Regions from separate parts of the Streptomyces sp. SudanB182_2057 genome, predicted to be linked through region 2. Evidence: riboswitches for the same ligand, from Rfam matches in the RefSeq annotation. Region 2 holds a riboswitch; each other region holds the start of a gene.

Region 1 (7,727 bases), 1.1 Mb from region 2:
AGGGGGGCCTGCACGGCGAGGCGGACGGGCTGGCCGCGCGGTACGAGGAGACCGCCGTGCGGGCGTACGGTGCCGGGTCCGAGGAGGCGTTGCACTGGCGGGAGGTACGGGCCGACCTGGCGATGTTCGCCGGGGACCCGGCGCGCAGCTGCCGGGCCTGGCTCGCGGTGGCCGAGGCGCGGCTGGCCGCCGGGCAGGCGGCGGACGCGCCCGCCGTGGAGGCGGCCGTGGACCGCGCCCACCACCAGTGGGGCCGCATCGAGGACCCGGCGCACCTCCGCGAACTCGGATCCACCCTCGCGGAGTTGCGCCTCAGGGTGCCCGGACGCAGGCGCGGCGCGCTGGAGGACATCCAGCGGCAGCTGGGCCGGCTCCAGGCCGCGCCGTAGGCAGGAGGCCCACGCTCGGGCCGTCCGGAAGAAGACGACCGGCATGCGCTGTCCGCACGCGACCGGCCGGTGCGACCGGTCGCACCGGGCACCAGGCCGGCGCGGTTCGTCACCCGCGCGTTGATACGAACCGGCCCCGCGTCCGTACCGCTTGGGTGTCCGGGCCCGCGTACCGCCGTGCGTCCGGGCCGACGACGGACGATCCCCGGCAGGAGGCACGGTGCGCTTTTCGCGGAACGCGACCGGAACGCTGTTCGTGGGCGGTGCGATGGCCCTGACCCTCGCCGCGCTCGCCTACCCGGGCATGCTCGGCCTGAGCACGGCCTCCGGCGCGCAGGACCGAGTCATCGCGAGCACCCCGTGGGGGCCGCTGACCGAGCAGGACCGGGACTTCGTGGTGAAGGTGCGGGCGGCGGGACTGTGGGAGTACCCCGTCGGCCGGATCGGACTGCGCAAGGGCGGCTCCGAGGCGGTGATCACGGCGAGCCGGCACCTGGTCGACGGACACGCGGCGCTCGACACCACCTGCCGGAAGATCGCCCCGATGCTGGGCATCACGCTGCCCGACGAGGCGAGCCCCCAGCAGCGGGGCTTCGTGCGGCAGCTGGACGGGGAGAGCGGTGCGCGGTTCGACACCGACTTCGCCAACATCCTGCGGATGACGCACGGCTCCATCTTCAACACGGTGGCGAAGATCCGGTCCACCACGAAGAACTCGCTGGTGCGGGCCCTGGCCGACCAGGCCAACGACACCGTGCTGGACCACATCTCCATGATGGAGAAGACGGGCCTGGTGGACTTCGACCGGACCCTGTACCAGCAGACCACCCCGCCCAAGCTGCCCGACTCCGACCTGACCCCGCCGCCCCCGGCCGCCGGCCGGCCGGAGGTGGTCCTCACCCCGCCGCCGTCGGCCACCTCCACACCGGTGGACATCGACGCCCTCGCGCGCGGCGGCACCGGGGCGGGGCCGAGCCCGACCCCGCCGGCCGGTTAGCCGCGGCGCGGCCGGAAGGGCCTACGCCAGCCACACGGTGGTGTCCGGCGGCAGCACCCCGCCGCCGGGCAGCGGTGTGCTGCTCAGCAGGACCTCGCCGGGCGGCAGCGGCACCGGCTCGGTGCCCAGGTTGGTGACGCTGCGCCAGGTCTCGGTGCGGGTGAAGTCCAGCACGCCGTCCGGCGCGTCCGGGGTCCACGTCAGCGTCTCGCCGTCCAGCAGCTTGCGGCGCAGCCGCAGGGCCGTGCGGTACAGCTCCAGCGTGGAGCCCTCCACACCGGCCTGCGCCTGGACCGCGTACCCGGCGAAGGACGCGGGCTGCGGCAGCCAGCCGGCCCCGGGCCCGAAGCCGTAGGACGGCCCGGCCGTCGTCCACGGCAGCGGCACCCGGCAGCCGTCACGGCCCTTGCGGGTGTGGCCGGTCTGCTCCCAGATCGGGTCCTGGAGCACCTCCGTGGGCAGGTCCGCGACCTCGGGCAGGCCGAGTTCCTCGCCCTGGTACAGATACGCCGAGCCGGGCAGCGCCAGCATCAGCAGGGTCGCCGCCCGGGCCCGGCGCAGCCCGGCCGCCGGGTCGACGGCGGGCGCCGCGCCGTGCGCGAGCAGCCAGGCCTCCGGGTCGGTGCCGGGCGGCAGCATGAGCCGGGAGGCGTGCCGTACGACGTCGTGGTTGGACAGCACCCAGGTCGCGGAGGCACCGGCCGAGCGGGCTGTGGCCAGCTCGCCGGCGATGATCTCGCGCAGCTCCCCCGCGTCCCAGCGCGCCTGGAGGTACTCGAAGTTGAAGGCCTGGCCGAGTTCGTCCGGGCGGGCGTACAGCGCCCGGCGGCCGCCCGGGACCCATGCCTCGGCGACGGCCATGCGGGGCGGGCGGTAGGCGTCGAAGATCTTGCGCCAGTCGCGGTAGATCTCGTGCACCTCGTCCCGGTCCCAGTACGGGTGACTGCCCGGCGACAGGTGCCGCAGCGCCGCCTCGCCGGCCGTGCCGAGGGCGCCGAGGTCCCGCAGCGGCTCGGTGAGGTCCTTGGCCAGGCCGTGGGCGACGTCCACGCGGAAGCCGTCCACGCCCCGGTCCGACCAGAACCGCAGGGTGGCGCGGAAGTCGGCGCGGACCTCCTCGTTGTCCCAGTTCAGGTCGGGCTGCTCGGGGGCGAACAGGTGCAGGTACCACTCCCCGTCGGCCACCCGCTGCCAGGCGCTGCCGCCGAACACCGACTGCCAGTCGGTGGGCGGCAGTTCCCCGTGCGCGCCGCGCCCCGGCCGGAAGACGTACCGCTCGCGGGCGGCCGATCCGGGCCCGGCGCGCAGCGCCTCCCGGAACCAGCGGTGCAGATGGGAGGTGTGGTTGGGGACGATGTCCACGACGACCTTCAGGCCCAGCCGGTGCGCCTCGCCCACCAGGGCGTCGAAGTCGTCCAGCGTGCCCAGGCGTTCGTCGACACCGCGCGGGTCGATGACGTCGTAGCCGCCGTCGGCGAGTTCGGAGGGGTAGAAGGGGCTCAGCCACAGGGCGTCGACGCCCAGCGTGGCGAGGTGCGAAAGCCGCTGGGTCAGGCCCCTCAGGTCACCGAGACCGTCACCGTCGGCGTCGGCGAAACTGCGGGGATAGACCTGGTAGATGACGGCCTGGCGCCACCAGTCGGGGTTCCTGGACGAGAGGTCCGGCGGACGGTCTGCCATACGGGCTCCCATGGGACGGACAGCGGTACGGGATCTGTATCTGTCCACATTGCCCGAAAGGGAACCTTTTCCGGGACGATCAGGCGGCGCAGTGCTCCAACAGGCCCCTTACGTCCTCGTCCACCACCCGATAGCGCACCACGCGCCCCTCTTTCTCCCCTGCCACGACCCCCGCCGCGCGCAGCAGCCGCAGGGCCTGGGAGACGGCCGGGTCGTTCATGCCCGTGGCGATCGCCAGGTCCGAGACGGCCAGCGGCCCGGTCCGGTGCAGCGCGAGCAGCAGCGCGAGCCGGTTGGCGTCGGCCAGCAGCGAGAAACGGTCGGCCCAGGTGCGCAGACGCCCCGCGTCACCGATCGCGGCGATCGCCTCGCACACCCGGTGCCCGTCGATGGTCCGACGCCCGGCCCGGTCGGCAGGAACGAGATGCATGCTCCCATCCTGGCAGGTGGCGATGTGATCTTGCATACCTGCCCGACTGCGCAGCTATGCAGGCGACCGCGTGCCCCTCTACGGTGGGCGGGCCGTGGTGTTCGGGAAGCCGGTGTGAGACCGGAGCGGCCCTCGCCACTGTGATCGGGGAGTTCCCGTTCCGTCCGGCACCCGCCGGGCCACTGGTCGAAAGGCCGGGAAGGCAGGAACGGCGGACGCGTGACCCGTAAGCCAGGAGACCGGCCACGGCAGCTCAGAAAGATCCACGAGGTGCTGGAGCTGACCATATGAACCTGCCCGGGACGTCTCTGTCCGAGTCCGCGCACCCCTCGTTCCGCTGGCGACGCGAGGACACCGTCAAGACGGCGGGGCTGCTGGTGGTGATCCTCGCCCTGCATGTCGTCGCCTTCGGGATCCTGTATGTGCTGGTGGCCCCGCGCCATTTCGAGGTGGGCTCCCAGGTGTTCGGCGTGGGGCTGGGGATCACCGCCTACACCCTCGGCGTGCGCCACGCCTTCGACGCCGACCACATCGCGGCGATCGACAACACCACCCGCAAGCTGATGGCCGACGGAAAGCGCCCGGTGTCGGTGGGGTTCTGGTTCGCGCTCGGGCACTCCAGCGTGGTCGTGCTGCTGGCGCTGCTGATCGCGGGCGGCACCTCGCTGGCCGGGAAGGTGATGAACGAGGGCTCCGCCACCCACCAGGTGCTCGGGGTGCTCGGTACGACGATCTCCGGGTCCTTCCTCTACCTCATCGCCGCCCTGAACCTGGTCGCGCTGGCGGGCATCCTGAAGGTGTTCCGGGCGATGCGCGCGGGCGGGTACGACGAGACGGAGCTGGAACGGCACCTGGACTCGCGGGGGTTCATGAACCGGCTGCTGGGGCGGCTGACGAAGTCCGTGTCCCGGCCGGGGCAGATGTACCCGCTGGGCTTCCTGTTCGGCCTCGGCTTCGACACGGCCACCGAGGTCAGCCTGATGGTGATGGCCGGCTCGGGCGCGGCGGCCGGCCTGCCCTGGTACGCGATCCTGTGCCTGCCGCTGCTGTTCGCCGCCGGGATGAGCCTGTTCGACACCCTCGACGGCACGTTCATGAACTTCGCCTACCAGTGGGCCTTCGCCAACCCCGTCCGCAAGGTCTTCTACAACCTCGCCATCACCGGGCTGTCCATCGCCGTGGCCTTCTTCATCGGCACCATCGAACTGGTCGGGGTGCTGCACGAGAAGGCCGGCCTCAGCGACCCGGTGACCGGCTGGGTGGCCGGTCTGAACCTGGACAGCGTCGGCTATCTCATCGTCGGCCTGTTCGTGGTGGTGTGGGCGGCGGCGCTGGCGTACTGGCGGCTGGCACGGGTGGAGGAGCGCTGGTCGGTGCGGGCGGCGCCGTCCGACTGAGCCGGCGGGCGAGCGCGGCGCAGACCACCAGCTGGAGGGTGTGGTAGAGCATCAGCGGCAGGACGGTCATGGCGACCTCGTCCGCGGGAAACAGCACGGAGGCCATCGGCAGCCCGCTGGCCAGGCTCTTGGTCGCCCCGCAGAAGACCGCCGTCACCCGGTCCTCGCGGGGCAGCCGCAGCGCCCGCGCGGAGCGGTCGGCCAGCAGCAGGGCGGCGGCGAGCAGCACCGCCACCAGAACCCCGAGCAGGACCAGGCGGCCGGGGGACACCCGCTGCCAGATGCCGGTGGTCATGCCCCGGCTGAACGCCGCGTAGACGACGAGCAGGATGGAGCCCCGGTCGCAGAGCCCGATCACCTTGCGGTGCCGGCCGAGCCAGCCGGAGATCCACCGCCGCACCGCCTGCCCGGCGGCGAACGGCAGCAGCAACTGCACGGCGATGTCCACGAGTTGGCCCGCGCCGATCGGGATGCCGCCGCCCTCGCCGCCGCCGATCAGCGCGACGGCCAGGACCGGGGTGAGGACCACGCCCAGCACGGTGGAGAAGGACGCGGAACACAGGGCCGCTGCCACGTTGCCGCGGGCCAGGGAGGTGAGGGCGATGGAGGACTGCACGGTGGACGGCAGCACCGCCAGGAACAGCACCCCGGCGGTCAGTTCGGCGCCGAGCCACCCGTCCGGCAGCAGCTTCGCGCCCAGGCCGAGCAGCGGGAAGGCGGCGAACGTCAGGGCGAGCACCGGGAGATGCAGCCGCCAGTGCCGTACGCCGTCCAGCGCGGCCTGCGGGGAGAGCCGGGCGCCGTAGAGGAAGAAGAGCAGGCCGATCGCCAGCTTGGTCAGCCACGAGACGGCCTCGGCCGCCGTGTCCTCGGCCGGGACGAGCGCGGCGATCCCGATCGCGCCGAACAGCGCGACGATGTACCAGTCGACACGGCGCGCCAGACCGCGGGCCGAGCCGGTGAGCGTCTGAGACATGCGCTCCTGCCTTGGAAGCGGGTGGCATGGGACGGGGGATGCCTCTATGGGGCGGGCTCACCCATGGGCTACGTCCATGGGGCACGCCCGTGGGTTCGTCCATGGGGTTCGTCAACCGGTGGGGCCCGCGTGCCGGGTGCGCGCGGGCCCCTGGGGTGGATCAGGTCACGCCGGGGTGCGGACGTGGTGCCGGCTGATGTTCTTCTCCAGCAGGGCCAGGCTCTCGGCGACCCCCACGCTGTCCGGCCCGGTCTGCGGCAGGCGGCCGTCGGCCTCCTTCAGCTCGGTCAGGGCGCGGTCGATGGCGGTCTGCGCGGCGAACAGGCAGGGCGTGCTGTAGATGGCGACGTCGACGCCCAGGTCGGACAGCTCGCTCAGCGACAGCCGCGGCGACTTGCCCCCGGCTATCTGGTTGAACAGCAGCGGCTTGTCCCCGATGACCTTGCGCACCTTGTGGATCCAGTCCACGCTGCGCACCCCGTCGACCAGCACCACGTCGGCGTCGGTCGCGGCGAGCGCCTTGGCGCGGCGCAGGATCTCGTCCTCCTCGGTGGCGTCGGTGCGGGCGACCACCACCAGGTCGCGGCGGGACTGCAGGACCAGCTCCAGCTTCTCCAGGTACTCCTCCAGCGGGAGCACCTGCTTGCCGTCGACGTGACCGCAGCGCCGAGGCCGCTTCTGGTCCTCCAGGATGACGCCGGAGGCGCCGACGGCCTCGAGGTTCTGCACGACGTGGCACGCGGTCTCCGGGTCCACGTAGCCGTCGTCGATGTCCACCAGCAGGTGCTGCGTGGGGAACGCCATGCGCAGGCGCTGGACGAAGGCGATGATGTCGGGCCAGGCGATGAAGCCGATGTCGGGCAGACCGTAGTGGGACGCGGCGAAGCCGAAGCCGGAGACGAACATGCCGTCGTAGTGCTGCGCCGACACGGACGCGGAGAACATGTCGAAGACGCCGATCAGAGGGGTGGTGCCGTCCGAGTGAATGGCATCGCGTAGCCGGTTGGGGTGGCTCACGGTATCCTCCGTGGTTGCTGGTTGCGTGGGCTGTGTGCCGTTGCGACCGTCTGCCCGCCAAAGCTGTTGGCCGCGCGGCATGTTCCGCACCAGACCGGCCGGGTGCCCTTCCTTGTGAGAGGCGCCCGGTCTACAGCTGTCCAGCCCGGTGGCCCGAAGATTAGGAAACCCTTTGCCGAGCCACAACCATCTCTTTGCGATCGCGGTCCGAAACGTGGCGTTCCGGAACGCCGGTTCAGGCACATGAACGCCTGCTCACCCATGTGATCGACCGGCTACCGGCCGTACCGGTGGGCCGTACGATGGCCGGATCGGGTCTCCCCGACGAGCCGGACACCCTTTTTGTAAAGGGCGTTGCCGCGACCGCGACCGGGACCGGCGGAGGACAGGGCCTAGGGCCGCTCCACCGTCTCCAGGTACAGCCGCACGTACCGGTCCACGTCCACGTCCAACGCCACGTCCACCAGGGTCCGTTCGGAGTCGTCGGCGTGGAACTCGGCCTCGCCGGGGCCGGGCCGGAGGTCCACGACGGTCTGGCCGCGGGCCGGGCCGGGCGCCAGGCAGACCTCGACCGGCAGCAGCCGGGTGGTCAGGCCCGCCGGATCGGCCACCGCGCACACCGCGCCCGCGTCGCCGAGGCCGCCCGCCTCCTCCGCTCCCGGCTCCGCGCCCTGCCTGGTCGGCCGGCACGCGAGGAGTTCCCCGGCCAGCCGGGTGCCGGGCTCGTCGCTCGCGCGCAGCCGGCGCACCTCGGCGCCGGGTACGACGACCCGCCGGAAGACGTCCAGGCCGTACATGGTGATCGGCACCCCGGCCGTCAGCAGCACCGCCGCGGCCTCCG
Region 2 (7,727 bases):
CGACTTCGACCCCGACCGCTGGCTGCCCGAGCGGGCCAAGAACGTACCCAAGTACGCCATGAGCCCGTTCAGCGTGGGCAACCGCAAGTGCCCGAGCGACCACTTCTCCATGACCCAGCTGAGCCTGATCACCGCGGCCGTCTCGGCGAAGTACCGCTTCGAACCGGCCGACGGGTCGGACGACAGCACCCGCGTGGGCATCACGCTCCGCCCGCACAACCTGCTGCTGCGCGCGAGGCCCTGGTAGACCGCCGGTGCCGGCGCGCGCTCAGGCGGCCCGCGGGCCCCGGAACGCGCGCCGGTAGGCGTTCGGCGTGGTACCCAGCGCCCGGAGGAACTGATGGCGCAGCGCGGCGGCCGTACCGAACCCGGTACGCCAGGCGATCGCGTCCATCGTCTCGTCCGTGCCCTCCAGCAACTCCTGTGCCAGCAGCACGCGTTGCCGCAGAAGCCAGCGGTAGGGCGTGGTGCCGGTCTCCTGCCGGAAGCGCCGGGCGAAGGTGCGCGGCGCCATATGGGCGCGGGCCGCGAGCTGTTCGACGGTGACCTCCTGGTCGAGGTGGGTCTCCATCCACGCCAGCACCTCCCCGACCGTGTCGGCCGGAGCCTTCGGCAGCGGCCGCTCGATGAACTGCGCCTGCCCGCCGTCCCGGTGCGGCGGCACCACCATGCGGCGGGCCAGCTTGTTGGCCACCTCCGGGCCCTGCTCCTTGCGCACCAGGTGCAGACAGGCGTCGATCCCGGCGGCGGTACCGGCGGAGGTGATCACCGGGTCCTCGTCCACGTACAGCACGTCCGGCTCGACCTGGAGCCGGGGATGGCGCCGGGCGAGCTGCTCGGCATGGTGCCAGTGCACCGCGCACCGCCGCCCGTCCAGCAGCCCCGCGGCGGCCAGGACGAACACCCCGGAGCAGACGCTGAGCACCCGGGCGCCTCGGTCGACCGCCCGGCGCAGCGCCGCCAGCAGCTCCGGCGGGAACTCGCGCACGGTGAAGTCCTCGCCCGCCGGCACGGCGATCAGATCGGCCTCCTCCAGCCGCTCCAGGCCGTGCGGCGTGGACACCGTGAACCCGCAGTGGGTGGTGAGACCCGGTCCCTCCGCCGACACCACGGCGAAGTCGTACACCGGCAGCCCGTCGTCGCTGCGGTCCATGCCGAACACTTCGCAGACGACGCCCAGTTCGAAAGGATGCACGCCGTCCAGCAGCACGGCGGCCACGTTCTTCAGCATGCTGCCAGTCTGCCTCGGCGGTGGCAGTAATTCGAGGGTCTACGGCAGTCCTGCCCCTGCCGGTCAGGAGTGTCCGGCGCGACAGTGGTGTCCATGAACGAGAACCAGCTAGAAGGCCTGATCGGAATCGGACTGACCTTCGGGATCCTGGCCCTCCTGGCCCTCCCCTCCCTGCTCGGGCACCTGCGCGACAGGCGCATCGACCGGCAGATCAGGGAGGCCCAGGAGGCCCGGGACGGCGAGAGGGATCAGAAGTCCTCGTCCAGGTCGACCGTGCCCTCGACGGCGACCTGGTACGCGGACGGGCGGCGCTCGAAGAAGTTCGTCAGTTCCTGAACGCCCTGGAGCTCCATGAAGGAGAAGGGGTTCTCCGAGCCGTACACCGGGGCGAAGCCGAGGCGGGTGAGGCGCTGGTCGGCGACGCACTCCAGGTACTGGCGCATCGATTCGGTGTTCATGCCCGGGAGGCCGTCGCCGCACAGGTCGCGCGCGAACTGCAGCTCGGCCTCGACGGCCTCCTCCAGCATGTCGGTCACCTGCTGCTGGAGCTGGTCGTCGAAGAGCTCCGGCTCTTCCTTGCGGACGGTGTCGACGACGTCGAAGGCGAAGCTCATGTGCATGGTCTCGTCGCGGAAGACCCAGTTGGTGCCGGTGGCCAGGCCGTGCAGGAGGCCGCGGCTGCGGAACCAGTAGACGTAGGCGAAGGCGCCGTAGAAGAACAGGCCCTCGATGCAGGCGGCGAAGCAGATGAGGTTGAGCAGGAAGCGGCGGCGGTCGGCCTTGGATTCCAGGCGGTCGATCTTCTCGACCTCGTCGATCCACTTGAAGCAGAACTCGGCCTTCTCGCGGATGGAGGGGATGTTCTCCACCGCGGCGAAGGCGGCCGCCCGGTCCTCCGGATCGGGGAGGTAGGTGTCCAGCAGCGTCAGATAGAACTGGACGTGGACGGCCTCCTCGAAGAGCTGGCGCGACAGGTACAGGCGCGCTTCCGGGGAGTTGATGTGCTTGTACAGCGTCAGCACGAGGTTGTTGGCGACGATGGAGTCGCCGGTGGCGAAGAAGGCGACGAGCCGGCCGATGAGGTGCTGTTCCTCGGGGGTGAGTTTGGCGAGGTCGGCGACGTCGGAGTGGAGGTCGACCTCTTCGACGGTCCAGGTGTTCTTGATGGCGTCCCGGTAGCGTTCGTAGAAGTCGGGGTAGCGCATGGGGCGCAGGGTGAGTTCGAAGCCGGGGTCGAGCAGGTTGGTGTTCCGGGACATTACTGGCAGGCCTCGCAGGACTCGGGGTTTTCCAGGGAACAGGCGACCGCTTCGGGATCCGCGGTGACCTGTGCGGGGAGGGTGGGCTGCGCCTGGGCGGCGCGGGCGATGCGCGTCGCGGGGCGCGAGCGCAGGTAGTACGTGGTCTTCAGCCCGCACTTCCAGGCGTAGGCGTACATCGAGGAGAGCTTGCCGATGGTCGGCGTCTCCAGGAACAGGTTCAGCGACTGCGCCTGGTCGAGGTAGGGGGTGCGGGCGGCGGCCATGTCGATCAGGCCGCGCTGGGGGATCTCCCAGGCCGTGCGGTACAGGGCGCGGACGTCCTCGGGGATCCACTGGAAGTCCTGCACCGAGCCGTTGGCCTCACGCAGCGCCTCGCGGGTGCGGGCGTCCCAGACCCCGAGGTCCTTCAGGTCCTGCACCAGGTAGGAGTTGACCTGGAGGAACTCGCCGGACAGCGTCTCGCGCTTGAACAGGTTCGACACCTGCGGCTCGATGCACTCGTACACACCCGCGATCGACGCGATGGTGGCCGTCGGCGCGATCGCCAGCAGCAGTGAGTTCCGCATGCCCGTCCTGGCGATGCGCGCGCGCAGCGCGGCCCAGCGCTCGGGCCAGGTGAACTCGACACCGTAGTGGTCCGGGTGCAGCACGCCCCGGGCGGTGCGGGTCTTCTCCCAGGCGGGCAGCGGGCCGTTGCGCTCGGCGAGGTCGGCGGACGTCTCGTACGCGGCGAGCATGATCCGCTCGGCGATCCGCGTGGACAGCACCTTGGCCTCGGCCGAGTCGAACGGCAGCCGCAGCTTGAAGAACACGTCCTGCAGGCCCATGGCACCCAGCCCGACCGGCCGCCACTTGGCGTTGGAACGCCCCGCCTGTTCGGTGGGGTAGTAGTTGATGTCGACGACGCGGTCGAGGAAGGTGACGGCGGTGCGGACGGTGGTGTCCAGGCGGTCCCAGTCGATGTCGCCGTCGCGGACGAAGGCGCCGAGGTTGACCGAGCCGAGGTTGCAGACGGCCGTCTCGCCGTCGTTGGTGACCTCCAGGATCTCGGTGCAGAGGTTGGAGGAGTGGATGACGTTGCCGGGTTCGGCGGTCTGGTTGGCGGTGCGGTTGGCGGCGTCCTTGAAGGTCATCCAGCCGTTGCCGGTCTGCGCCAGGGTGCGCATCATCCGGCCGTACAGCTCCCGGGCCGGGAGGGTCTTCTTGGCCAGGCCCGCGGCTTCGGCCTCGCGGTAGGCGGTATCGAAGTCCTCGCCCCACAGGTCGACGAGTTCGGGGACGTCGGCGGGGGAGAACAGGGACCACTGGGCGTCGGCGTTGACCCGGCGCATGAACTCGTCCGGGATCCAGTGCGCGAGGTTGAGGTTGTGGGTGCGGCGGGCGTCCTCGCCCGTGTTGTCGCGCAGCTCCAGGAATTCCTCGATGTCGGAGTGCCAGGTCTCCAGGTAGACGGCGGCGGCGCCCTTGCGGCGGCCGCCCTGGTTCACGGCGGCGACCGAGGCGTCCAGGGTCTTCAGGAACGGCACGATCCCGTTGGAGTGCCCGTTCGTCCCCCGGATCAGCGAACCGCGCGAGCGGATGCGCGAGTACGACAGCCCGATGCCGCCGGCGTGCTTCGACAGCCGGGCGACCTGGTGGTAGCGGCCGTAGATGGAGTCCAGCTCGTCCAGCGGGGAGTCCAGCAGGTAGCAGGACGACATCTGGGGGTGGCGGGTGCCGGAGTTGAACAGGGTGGGGGAGGAGGGCAGGTAGTCCAGGCGGCTCATCAGGCCGTAGAGCGAGGCGACCTCGTCCACCGAGCGGGCCGTGTCGTCCTCGGCCAGGCCGCTGGCCACGCGCAGCATGAAGTGCTGGGGCGTCTCGATGACCTTGCGGGTGATCGGGTGGCGCAGGAGGTAGCGGCTGTGCAGGGTGCGCAGGCCGAAGTAGCCGAAGCGGTCGTCGGCGCCCTCCGCCACGGCCGAGTCCACCAGCGCGTCCAGCCGTCCGGCGTGGACGCGCACGAACTCGGCGGTGCGGTCGGCCACCAGGCCCTCGCGATGGCCCACTGCGATCGACCCGGTGAAGGAGGTCACGCCCTGCGAGGCGGCCTCGGCCCGGATGGCGAGGGTCAGCAGCCTGGCGGCCAGCTTCGAGTAGGCGGGGTCCTCGGCGATCAGGCCGGCGGCGGCCTCCGTGGCCAGCTCGCGCAGCTCCGCCTCGTCGGCCCGCGCGGACCGGCCGCGCAGCGCGGCGGCGGCGACCCGTCCGGGGTCGGCGTCGGGCAGGTCGGCCGTCAGCTCGGACAGCGTCCGCAGCAGCGCGGTACCGGGAGCGTCGGTCTCCGGTCCGCTGACCGAAGCCGGGTCGGCTGGCGCGATGGTCACGTGGGGGTCTCCCTCGCTCGGCACGGGGCCTGGCGGAGGGCAGGGGGCAGCACGAGCGCGCGAGGGCTCTCGCGTCCACCGGCCCATTCCACGAGGCCCGGACGTCGGGCACACCGGCCGGATGGCCGGGTGCGCTGTCGGCAGGTCCTCGGACTGACGCTCGTACGCGGATACGCACAAGTACACCGTTGCGGGACAGTTCCGGATTCGCACCGGATTCCCCTGCGGCGACAGCGAGCATGAGCATACATCTTGTGCCGGGCTGTCGTGTCACCCCCAGATGTTGTGTCCCGGTGATGTCAGAGTGTCAACTCGTAGGTGAGCAGCGTGACGTCGTCCAACTCCGGCACGGGATTCCAGTCCCGTTCGGGTGTGCGGACGAAACCCAGACGTTCGTAGATGCGGTGGGCGGCGCGCATGGTGCGCTGGGTGGACAGGACGACGGCCGCGCAGCCCTCGGTGGCCCTCGCGCGCTCGACGCAGGCCCGGACGAGCGCCTCGCCGGCACCCCGGCCGCGGGCCGCGCGGTCCACCGCGAGCATGCGGATCTCCGCCTCGCCGGGACGGGCTATGTCCGCCATGGGGCCGCCGGACGGGACGAAGGTGACTCCGCCGAGCGGCCGGTCGTCCGCGACGGCGACGAGGACCTCGGCGGCGGCGGCGCGTTTCGCCACGTCCCTCAGCTCGCCCAGGTACTCGTCGCTCTCGCCGAAGTCCAGGAGGCCGTCTCCTAGGTAGGCCCGGGCGGTGATCTCGCCGAGGGCGGCGTACTCGGAGGGGGCGGCGGGCCGGATGACGATGTCCATGGGCCGAGTGTGCCGGAGGGGTACGACAAGGCGCCGGAGTTTTCCACAGGGCGCCCGGCCGGAGAGGGCCGTGCGTCAGCCGCCCGTACCGGCGCACGGCGGCGGGTCGTGCCGGCGACGGCACCGGCCCGGGCAGGCAACGGCAGCGGGCCGCCGACGCGTGTGCTGTCGGCGGCCCGCTGCGGATGCCGCGTGGGTCAGTGCGCGCTGCCCGCGGTGGCCGGCGGAAGCTCCACCTGGACATCGGGGTCGCCGGAGTCCGCCGTGTAGTCCTCCGGCTTGGTCTCGTCGATGCCCTCGGGAGCCTTCACGGCCTTCAGGACGACCGTCAGGACCACGGTGACCAGTACGTTCAGCACGAACGCCGTCAGGCCGATGTAACCGATCTCGCCGATGCCGGGGATCTCCTTCGAGGAGCCGCCGAAGTGCTTCTGCGTGGGCGAGGCCACCCCGTACGCGGCGGCCGTGCCGTAGACCATGCCGACCGCCCAGCCGGCCAGCAGCGCCCAGCGGTGGAACCAGCGGGTGAACAGGCCGCCGACCAGGGACGGGAAGGTCTGCATGATCCAGATGCCGCCCAGCAGCTGGAAGTTGATGGCGACGGTCTTGTCCATGGTGAGGACGAAGACCAGGGCGCCGACCTTCACCAGCAGGGAGACCAGCTTCGAGACCTTGGTCTCCTCCGCGGGCGTCGCGTCGGGCTTGATGAAGTCCTTGTAGATGTTGCGGGTGAAGAGGTTGGCCGCCGCGATGGACATGATCGCCGCCGGGACCAGGGCGCCGATGCCGATCGCCGCGAACGCCACGCCCGTGAACCAGTCCGGGAACATGTCCTCGAACAACTGCGGGATGGCCAGCTGGCCGTTGGAGACCTTCACCCCGGCCGCGATCGCCATGAAGCCCAGCAGCGCCAGCAGACCCAGCATCAGGGAGTACAGCGGCAGGATCGTGGTGTTGCGGCGGATCACCTCACGGCTGCGGGACGACAGGGTCGCGGTGATCGAGTGCGGGTACATGAACAGCGCGAGCGCCGAGCCGAGCGCCAGCGTGGCGTACGTCCACTGGCCCGCCTCCGGTGGTGTGACCGCCCCGCGCGGTTTGCCGGTGGCCGGGTTGTCCTGGCCGAGAGCCTGGCCGGCCTTGGCGAAGACGTCGTCGAAGCCGCCCAGCTTGATCGGGATGTAGATGATCGCCACCACGATGACGATGTAGATCAGCGTGTCCTTGACGAACGCGATCAGCGCGGGGGCGCGCAGCCCGGAGGAGTAGGTGTAGGCCGCCAGCACACCGAAGGCGATGAGCAGCGGAAGGTCCTTGACGAACCAGTTGGTGTCCTCGCCGCCGCCGACGCCCATCACGTCCAGCACCGCCTGGATGCCGACCAGCTGGAGCGCGATGTACGGCATCGTCGCCAGGATGCCGGTCACCGCCACCGCCAGGGACAGGCCCTTGGAACCGAACCGGCCGCGCACGAAGTCGGAGGTGGTGACGTATCCGTGGCGGTGCGAGACCGACCACAGGCGGGGCAGGAAGGTGAAGATCAGCGGGTACATCAGGATCGTGTACGGCACCGCGAAGAAGCCGGACGCGCCCGCCGCGTAGACCGCCGCCGGTACGGCGACGAAGGTGTACGCCGTGTACAGGTCACCGCCGAGCAGGAACCACGTGACCCAGGTGCCGAAGGACCGTCCGCCCAGGCCCCATTCGTCCAGGGAGTGCTCGTTCTCGGCCCTGCGCCAGCGTGCGGCCAGGAAGCCGAGGACCGTGACGACCAGGAAGAAGAAGATGAAGACGCCGAGCGCGACGCCGTTGACGCCGTCCTTCACTTCGCCGCACCCCCGCTCGCTTCCTTGCGGGCACGCTGGTCACGCTGCCAGAGCTTGTACGCCAGCATGGTGAGGCCGGCGGAGATCAGCACCCAGAGCATCTGGTACCAGTAGAAGAACGGGACCCCGATGAGCGCGGGGTCGGCCTTGGCGTACGAGCCGACCCACAGCATCGCCACGAAGGGCGCTACGAGACACAAGGCGATGATCACCCTGACCGGTGTCACCACCGGTGG
Region 3 (7,727 bases), 3.4 Mb from region 2:
TTGGACTTCTTCATGAAGTCCCGGTTCTCCGGGTCGAAGACGTACTCGGCGCTGAGCTTCTCGTACATCCAGTCGTCGACCACGCCCGCCGTGGCGTCGTAGCCGAACAGGTAGTCCACGGTCGCCGCCATCTCGAAGGCGCCCTTGTAGCCGTGCCGACGCATGGCCGCCATCCACCGGGGGTTGACCACCCGCGCCCGGAACACGCGGTGTGTCTCCTCGCCCAGCGTGCGCGTCTTCACCTGGTCCGGCGTCGCCGAATCGCCCACGTACGCCTCGGGGTTGGCGCCCGTCAGGTGCCGCACCATCGCGACCATGCCGCCGTGGTACTGGAAGTAGTCGTCCGCGTCGACCAAGTCATGCTCTCGCGTGTCGACGTTCTTCGCCGCCACCGCGATCCGCCGGAACGCCGTCTCCATGTCGCCGCGCGCCGCCCGCCCGTCGAGCCCGCGGCCGTAGGCGTAGCCGCCCCACACCGCGTACACCTCGGCGAGGTCGGCGTCGGAGCGCCAGTTCCGCGCGTCGATGAGCGGCAGCAGGCCCGCGCCGTAGGCACCCGGCTTGGAGCCGAAGACGCGGGCGGTGGCGCGGCGCCGGTCGCCGTGCTCGGCCGCGTCCTCGTCCACGTGCGCCCGCACGTAGTTGGACTCGGCCGGTTCGTCCAGCTCCGCCACCGCCCGGACCGCGTCGTCGATCAGCCCGACCACATGCGGGAACGCGTCCCGGAAGAACCCGGAGATGCGGACCGTGACGTCGATGCGGGGCCGCCCCAGTTCCGCCAGGGGGACCACCTCGAAGCCGGTCACCCGGCGCGAGGCCTCGTCCCACACCGGGCGGCAGCCGAGCAGGGCCAGGATCTCGGCGATGTCGTCACCCTGGGTGCGCATCGCGGAGGTGCCCCACACGGTGAGGCCCACGGACTTCGGGTACTCCCCGGTGTCGCTCAGATACCGCTGCACCAGCGAGTCCGCCAGCGACTGCCCGACCTCCCAGCTCAGCCGGGACGGGATGGCCTTGGGGTCGACGGAGTAGAAGTTGCGGCCCGTCGGCAGGACGTTCACCAGGCCGCGGGTCGGGGAGCCCGACGGCCCCGCCGGTACGTAACCGCCGTACAGGGCGCGCAGGATGTGCCCGATCTCGTCGGTGGTCCGCGCCAGCCGCGGCACGACCTCGTCGCAGGCGAACTCCAGCACCGCGACCGCGTCGGGCAGTTCGGCGCCGAGCACGCCCCGCAGGACGGCCGGGACCACCGTACGGTCCCACGCCCGGGCCTCCATGCCCTCCGCGATCCGCCGGCACAGCTGCTCCAGCAGGTCGATGGCGTCGGCGGCGGACCGGGCCGGGCCCTCCACCAGGTCCGTCAGCTCCACCGGGACCTTCACCGGGGCGCCCGGCTCGGCCAGCAACTCCTTCTCCACCAGCCCGAAGTGGGCCGCGAGCGAGGCCCGCAGGCCGGGCAGGGCGTTGGCCTGGCCGCCCCACACCTGGGAGGCGCGCAGCACCGCGAGGACGAGGTTGACGCGTGCCTCGTCGACCGGGCCGCCGCCCAGGATGTGCAGGCCGTCGCGGATCTGGACGTCCTTGATCTCGCACAGGTAGCCGTCGATGTGCATGACGAACTCGTCGAACTCGTCGTCGTCCGGCTGTTCGTCCACGTGCAGGTCGTGGTGCAGCTCCGCCGCCTTGACGAGCGTCCAGATCTGCGCGCGCACGGCCGGTGCCTTCGCCGGGTCGAGGTCGCTGACCAGCGCGTACTCGTCGAGGAGCTGTTCCAGCTTGGCGAGGTCGCCGTAGGTGTCCGCGCGGGCCATCGGCGGCACCAGGTGGTCGACCACGGTGGCGTGCCCGCGCCGCTTGGCCTGGGTGCCCTCGCCGGGGTCGTTGACGATGAACGGGTAGATCAGCGGCAGTTCGCCGAGGACCGCGTCCGGGGCGCAGCCGCGCGAGAGCCCGAGGCCCTTGCCCGGCAGCCATTCCATGGTGCCGTGCTTGCCCATGTGCACGATCGCGTCGGCGCCGAAGCTGTTCTCCAGCCAGCGGTAGGCCGCCATGTAGTGGTGGGAGGGCGGCATGTCGGGGTCGTGGTAGATCGCGATCGGGTTCTCGCCGAAGCCGCGCGGCGGCTGGATCATGACGACGACGTTGCCGTACTGGAGGGAGGCGAGTACGACGTCGTCGCCGTCCACGTAGAGGCTGCCCGGGGGTTCGCCCCACGCCTCGGTCATCGCGTCCCGCAGCTCGGGGTCCAGCTTCTCGAACCAGGCCCGGTAGTCGGCGAGCGGCACCCGCGCGGGCGCGGCGGCCAGTTGCTCCTCGGTCAGCCACTCCACGTCGTGGCCGCCGGCCTCGATGAGCCGGTGGATCAACTCGTCGCCGCTGTCAGGGTATTCGGTCAGCGAGTAGCCGGCGTCGCGGAGCGCGTCGAGCACCCGGACGGCCGACGCGGGGGTGTCCAGGCCGACGGCGTTGCCGACCCGGGAGTGCTTGGTCGGGTAGGCGGTGAAGACGAGGGCGATCTTCTTCTCGGCGTTCGGCTTGTGCTTGAGCCGGGCGTGCCGGACGGCGATCCCGGCGACCCGGGCGGCCCGTTCGGGGTCGGCGACGTACACCGGGACGTCGTCGGGGCCCTGTTCCTTGAAGGAGAAGGGGACGGTGATCAGCCGGCCGTCGAATTCGGGGATGGCGACCTGCATCGCCGCGTCCATGGGGGACAGGGCGGCGTCGGACTCCTGCCACGCGGCGCGCGAGGAGGTGAGGCACAGCCCTTGCAGGACGGGGACGTCCAGGTCGGCGAGCGCGCCGATGTCCCAGGACTCCTCGTCGCCGCCCGCGGAGGCCTGGGAGGCGTGGGTGCCGCCGGCCGCGAGGACGGTGGCGACCAGTGCGTCGGCCCGGCCGAGCAGTTCGTACAGGGCGGGGTCCGCGCCGCGCAGCGAACCGCAGTACACGGGGAGGGCGTTGGCGCCGGCCGCCTCGATCGCCTGGCACAGGGTGTCCACGAAGGCGGTGTTGCCGCTCAGTTCGTGCGCCCGGTAGAACAGCACGCCGACGGTCGGGCGGCCGTCCTGGACGGCGTAGTCGCCGTGCACGCCGAACTCGGGCATGCGGCGCGGCTCCTCGAAGCCCTCGCCGGTCAGCAGCACGGTGTCCGACAGGAACCGGGACAGCTCCAGCAGGTTGGCGGGGCCGCCTTCGACCAGGTACTTCAGGGCTTCCGCGACCACGCCGGCGGGCACCGAGGACTCGGCCATCAGTTCGGCGTCGGGTACGGTCTCGCCGCCCAGCAGTACGGTCGGGATGCCGGACGCCTTCAGCGCGGCCAGCCCGTCCTCCCAGGCCCGCTTGCCGCCCAGCAGCCGTACGACGGCGAGGTCCGCGCCCTCGATGAGGGCGGGCAGTTCCCCGGCGACGTCGACCCGGGTGGGGTTGCCGATGCGGTAGCCGGCGCCCGAGGCCCGGGCCGCCAGCAGATCCGTGTCGGCGGTCGACAACAACAACACTGTGCTCATGCGGGCGCTCCCGGTGGGATGAAAGGCAGTCCTTGCGGCGCGCCGGACTCGATGAGCCGCCACAGCGCGTCCGTGTCCGCGTGCTGTTCGATGAGGTCGCCGAGCCGGTCGAGCTGCTCCTCGCGCAGCGCGGCGAAGGAGGTGTCCGGCGCGGGGACGAAGCGGCGGCCCGCGGCGGCGGCCACCTCGCGCAGGAAGGCCCGCCGGAAGCCGTCCGACTCCAGGGAGCCGTGCCAGTGGGTGCCCCAGGTCTGGCCGACGCGGCAGCCGTCCAGGAAGGGTTCGCCGCCTTCGACCGTGGCCACGCCGTGGTGGATCTCGTAGCCGTCGACGGGCTCGCCGAGGGCCTGCCCGGTGGGCCGGGTGAGGGTCTTCTCGCGGGCGAAGCGCACGCGCACGGGCAGGATGCCGAGGCCGTCGACGTGTCCCTGGCGGCTTTCGACCTCGTCCTCGATGTGCTCGCCGAGGAGCTGAAAGCCGCCGCAGATGCCGAGGACGGGGCGGTGCTCGGCGGCCCGGCGTGCGAGGGCGTCCGCCAGTCCGCGTTCCCGCAGCCACTCCAGTGCCCGTACGGTGCCGCGGGTGCCCGGGACCACCACGAGGTCGGCGTCGGCCAGTTCCTCCGGCCGGTCCACGAACCGTACGACGACGCCCGGTTCGGCGGCGAGGGCGTCCACGTCGGTGAAGTTGGACATCAGCGGGATCGCGCACACGGCGACGCGGAGCACGTCCTCGCCGACCGGGGGAGCGACCGTGGATTCCCGTACGGTGCCGCGCAGGGAGACGCGCAGTCCGTCCTCCTCGTCGATGCCGAGCCCGTGCCGGAACGGCAGCACGCCGTAGGTCCGCCGTCCGGTGAGGCCGTGCAGCATGTCCAGGCCGGGTTCGAGCAGGCCGACGTCGCCGCGGAACTTGTTCACCAGGAACCCGGCGACGAGTTCCTGGTCCTCGGGGGAGAGCAGGGCGACCGTGCCGAAGAAGGACGCGAAGACGCCGCCGCGGTCGATGTCGCCCACCACCAGCACCGGCAGCCGCGCGCCCCGCGCGATGCCCATGTTGACGATGTCGGTCCGCCGCAGGTTGATCTCGGCCGGGCTGCCCGCCCCCTCGCAGATCACCGCGTCATACGTGCCCCGCAGTTCGGCCAGGCAGTCCAGCACCGTGCCCAGCAGCCGCTGCTGGCGTCCGCCGTGGTAGCCGCGCGCGCTCAGCTCGCCCACCGGCTTGCCGAGCAGCACGACCTGGCTGCTCTGCTCGCCACCGGGCTTGAGCAGCACCGGGTTCATCAGCGCGGTCGGCTCGATCCGGCAGGCCTGGGCCTGCATGGCCTGGGCGCGGCCGATCTCCGCGCCCTCGCGGGTCACGAACGAGTTCAGGGACATGTTCTGCGCCTTGAACGGCGCCACCTTCACGCCCTGGCGCGCCAGCCACCGGCAGATCCCGGCCGTCACGACGCTCTTGCCGGCGTCCGAGGTGGTGCCGGCCACGAGGAGACCACCGTTCACTTCCCACGTCCTTTCAGGAGTGCGCGCGCGGCGAGCGTGGTGCCGAGGGCGAGCAGGCCGACGCGGCGGGAGAGCCGTACCGCCCGGTCGATGTCGGTGACCCGGACCGGCCGTCCGGTGCCGCCGTTGAGCACGGGCCGGTGTTCGACCCGGCCGCCGTAGGAGAGGGTCCCGCCGAGCCGGACGCCGAGGGCGCCCGCGAAGGCGGCCTCCACGGGACCGGCGTTGGGGCTCGGGTGCTTGCGGGCGTCGGCCTTCCAGGCGCGCAGGGCGCCACGCGGGTCGGGTCCGGCGACGGTGGCGAGTACGGCGGTGAGCCGGGCGCCCGGCCAGCCGGCGACGTCGTCGAGGCGGGCGGAGGCCCAGCCGTAGCGGCGGTGCCGGGGCGACTTGTGACCCACCATCGCGTCCAGGGTGTTGACGGCGCGGAACCCGAGCAGCCCCGGCACCCCGGCCACGGCTCCCCACACCAGGGCGCCCACCACGGCGTCGGAGGTGTTCTCGGCGACCGACTCGACCACGGCCCGGGCCATTCCGTCGGCGTCCAGCGCCTGCGGGTCGCGGCCGCACAGGTGGGGCAGCCGGGCGCGGGCGGCCTCGGTGTCCCCCGCGGCCAGGGCGCGCCCGATCGCCTGGGCCTCGCGGGCGAGCGAGGTGCCGCCGACGACGGCCCAGGTGGCGGCGGCGGTCAGCGCGACGGAGGCGGTACGGGAGGGGCGTACGGCGCGTGCGGCCAGCGCCCCGAGCGCGACGGCGCCACCGGCGCATACGGCGGTGTGCACGGCGCCCCAGGCTCGGTGGTCGTGCCACAAGGCGCCTTCCACGGCCGTGGCCGCGCGGCCGAACGCGGCGACCGGGTGCCCGCGGCGGGGATCGCCGAGGAGCAGATCACCGAGGACGCCGGCGGCGGCACCGTACGCGTATGTGCGGTCGGCACCCATCGGCTCAGCCGGCCGTGGGCGCGGGGGCGTTCCTGGTACGGGTCCTTCGGCAGCCGAGCATGGCGATTCGTGTCCTCACTCAGGGTGTCCACGCCCTGGTTCGACGGATTCCGGCGGCGAGAGTTCCTGGCTCCCGGGGAGTTCTTCCCCGGTGACAGTGGCGGGACCGCGCCGGATTCGCACCGGCTTCCTCTGCTGCCGCCGTACATGGCCTGGGCAGTCCACCACGTGCCCGGAAGGGCCGTCAACTTGCCTTTGACCTGGGACGCCCGACTGTGCCGAGGCCCACATCCCCGGGGCGCCGGGCGGGCCTTGGGAGCCCCCGCACACGCGTCCGCCCCGCCGGGTCCGGCGGGTGGGCCGGTCGGCGGGGCGGAGGCGGGGATCGGGGGCCTGCGGTCAGGCCACGATCAGGTAGATGCCGTAGGCCACGGCCGCCGCGCAGGCGGCGAAGCAGGCGTAGGCGCCGGTGACGGCGAGCGTGGCGGAGCCGCCCTGGGCCGCGGCCCGTTCGCGGCGGGACATGCCGTTGATGCCGAGGGTGAACAGGGCCACCAGGCCCACCGTGAACACGACGCTGACGCCCAGTACGGAGCCGAGGGCCGCCCAGTCGATCTTCATGCGGATTGCTTCCTTCAGTAACCGTGCGGGCGGGTCAGACCGTGGCGGCCGGCGGGGCGGCGGGGGCCGGTTCGGCGGCCGGGGCGGGGATCGTGGCCGTCAGGCCGGCGGTCGTCAGGCCGGCGGTGGCCGGGACCGTCAGGCTGTCGGCCACCGGGCCGGCGGGCGGCGGGGTGACCGCGGCGATGGCGGTGGTGACGACACCGGCCGGCTCGCCGGTCTCCTCGATCACGTTGGTGTGGTCCACGACCTCGCGGCGGGAGATCTTCCAGATGGCGGCGCTCGCGGCGACCAGGAAGACGGCGACGCCGGCGGTGCCCCAGTCACCGAGGTCGGTGACTGCCTCGGCGCCCGCGCCGACCAGCGCGGCGGCCGGCAGGGTGAGCACCCAGGCGACGGCCATGCGGGTCGCGGTGGACCAGCGGACCACGCCGCCCTTGCGGCCGAGGCCCGCGCCCATCACCGAGCCGGAGACGACGTGGGTGGTGGAGAGGGAGAAGCCGAGGTGGGAGGAGGCCAGGATGGCGGTCGCGGCGCCGGTCTGGGCGGCGAAGCCCTGGCGCGGCTCCAGGTCGGTCAGGCCCTTGCCCATGGTGCGGATGATGCGCCAGCCGCCGATGTAGGTGCCGAGCGCGATGGCCAGGCCGGCGGAGAGGACCACCCAGGTGGGAGGGTTGGAGCCGGGGGCGAGGGAGCCGCCCGCGATCAGCGCGAGGGTGATGATGCCCATCGTCTTCTGGGCGTCGTTGGTGCCGTGCGCGAGCGAGACCAGGCCGGCGGAGGCGATCTGGCCGACGCGGTAGCCCTTGCGGGTCGCCTCGGTGTCGCCGGTGCCGCCGACGCGGTAGGAGAGCCGGGTGGCCAGGAACGCGGCGAGGCCCGCCACGACCGGCGCGGCGACGGCGGGGAGCAGGACCTTGGTGACCAGGACGCCGCCGTGGACGCCGTCGAAGCCGGCGGAGGCGACGGTGGCGCCGACCAGGCCGCCCATCAGGGCGTGCGAGGAGCTGGAGGGCAGGCCCACCAGCCAGGTCAGCAGGTTCCAGAGGATCGCGCCGACCAGGGCGGCGAAGATGACCTCGGGACGGATGCCGGTCTCGTCGACGAGACCCTTGGAGATCGTGTTCGCGACCTCCACGGAGAGGAAGGCG

What was found. Region 2 has a riboswitch for cobalamin ahead of ACSURM_RS12775 (ribonucleoside-diphosphate reductase subunit alpha). Riboswitches for the same ligand answer to the same signal wherever they lie in the genome.
Region 1: linked by a shared signal. The riboswitch ahead of ACSURM_RS17870 (HoxN/HupN/NixA family nickel/cobalt transporter) and the one ahead of ACSURM_RS12775 (ribonucleoside-diphosphate reductase subunit alpha) in region 2 are both predicted to bind cobalamin.
Region 3: linked by a shared signal. The riboswitch ahead of ACSURM_RS28200 (cobalamin biosynthesis protein) and the one ahead of ACSURM_RS12775 (ribonucleoside-diphosphate reductase subunit alpha) in region 2 are both predicted to bind cobalamin.

The regions. Positions count from the first base shown of each region.
Region 1 covers NZ_OZ186798.1:4,111,533-4,119,259, reverse strand. The annotation lists gene ACSURM_RS17890 (hypothetical protein) at 1-389, shown strand, start outside; gene ACSURM_RS17885 (DUF4142 domain-containing protein) at 646-1,386, shown strand; gene ACSURM_RS17880 (glycoside hydrolase family 13 protein) at 1,408-3,066, opposite strand; gene ACSURM_RS17875 (ArsR/SmtB family transcription factor) at 3,146-3,496, opposite strand; cobalamin riboswitch at 3,575-3,758, shown strand; gene ACSURM_RS17870 (HoxN/HupN/NixA family nickel/cobalt transporter) at 3,784-4,893, shown strand; gene ACSURM_RS17865 (bile acid:sodium symporter family protein) at 4,790-5,869, opposite strand; gene ACSURM_RS17860 (isocitrate lyase/PEP mutase family protein) at 6,035-6,886, opposite strand; gene ACSURM_RS17855 (nucleoside hydrolase) at 7,279-7,727, opposite strand, start outside.
Region 2 covers NZ_OZ186798.1:3,004,840-3,012,566, reverse strand. The annotation lists gene ACSURM_RS12795 (bifunctional albaflavenone monooxygenase/terpene synthase) at 1-247, shown strand, start outside; gene ACSURM_RS12790 (GlxA family transcriptional regulator) at 269-1,231, opposite strand; gene ACSURM_RS12785 (hypothetical protein) at 1,325-1,567, shown strand; gene ACSURM_RS12780 (ribonucleotide-diphosphate reductase subunit beta) at 1,480-2,490, opposite strand; gene ACSURM_RS12775 (ribonucleoside-diphosphate reductase subunit alpha) at 2,490-4,859, opposite strand; cobalamin riboswitch at 4,982-5,106, opposite strand; gene ACSURM_RS12770 (GNAT family N-acetyltransferase) at 5,159-5,665, opposite strand; gene mctP (monocarboxylate uptake permease MctP) at 5,863-7,491, opposite strand; gene ACSURM_RS12760 (DUF3311 domain-containing protein) at 7,488-7,727, opposite strand, start outside.
Region 3 covers NZ_OZ186798.1:6,355,937-6,363,663, forward strand. The annotation lists gene cobN (cobaltochelatase subunit CobN) at 1-3,509, opposite strand, end outside; gene ACSURM_RS28195 (cobyric acid synthase) at 3,506-5,014, opposite strand; gene ACSURM_RS28200 (cobalamin biosynthesis protein) at 5,011-5,955, opposite strand; cobalamin riboswitch at 6,054-6,196, opposite strand; gene ACSURM_RS28205 (hypothetical protein) at 6,355-6,576, opposite strand; gene ACSURM_RS28210 (anion permease) at 6,611-7,727, opposite strand, start outside.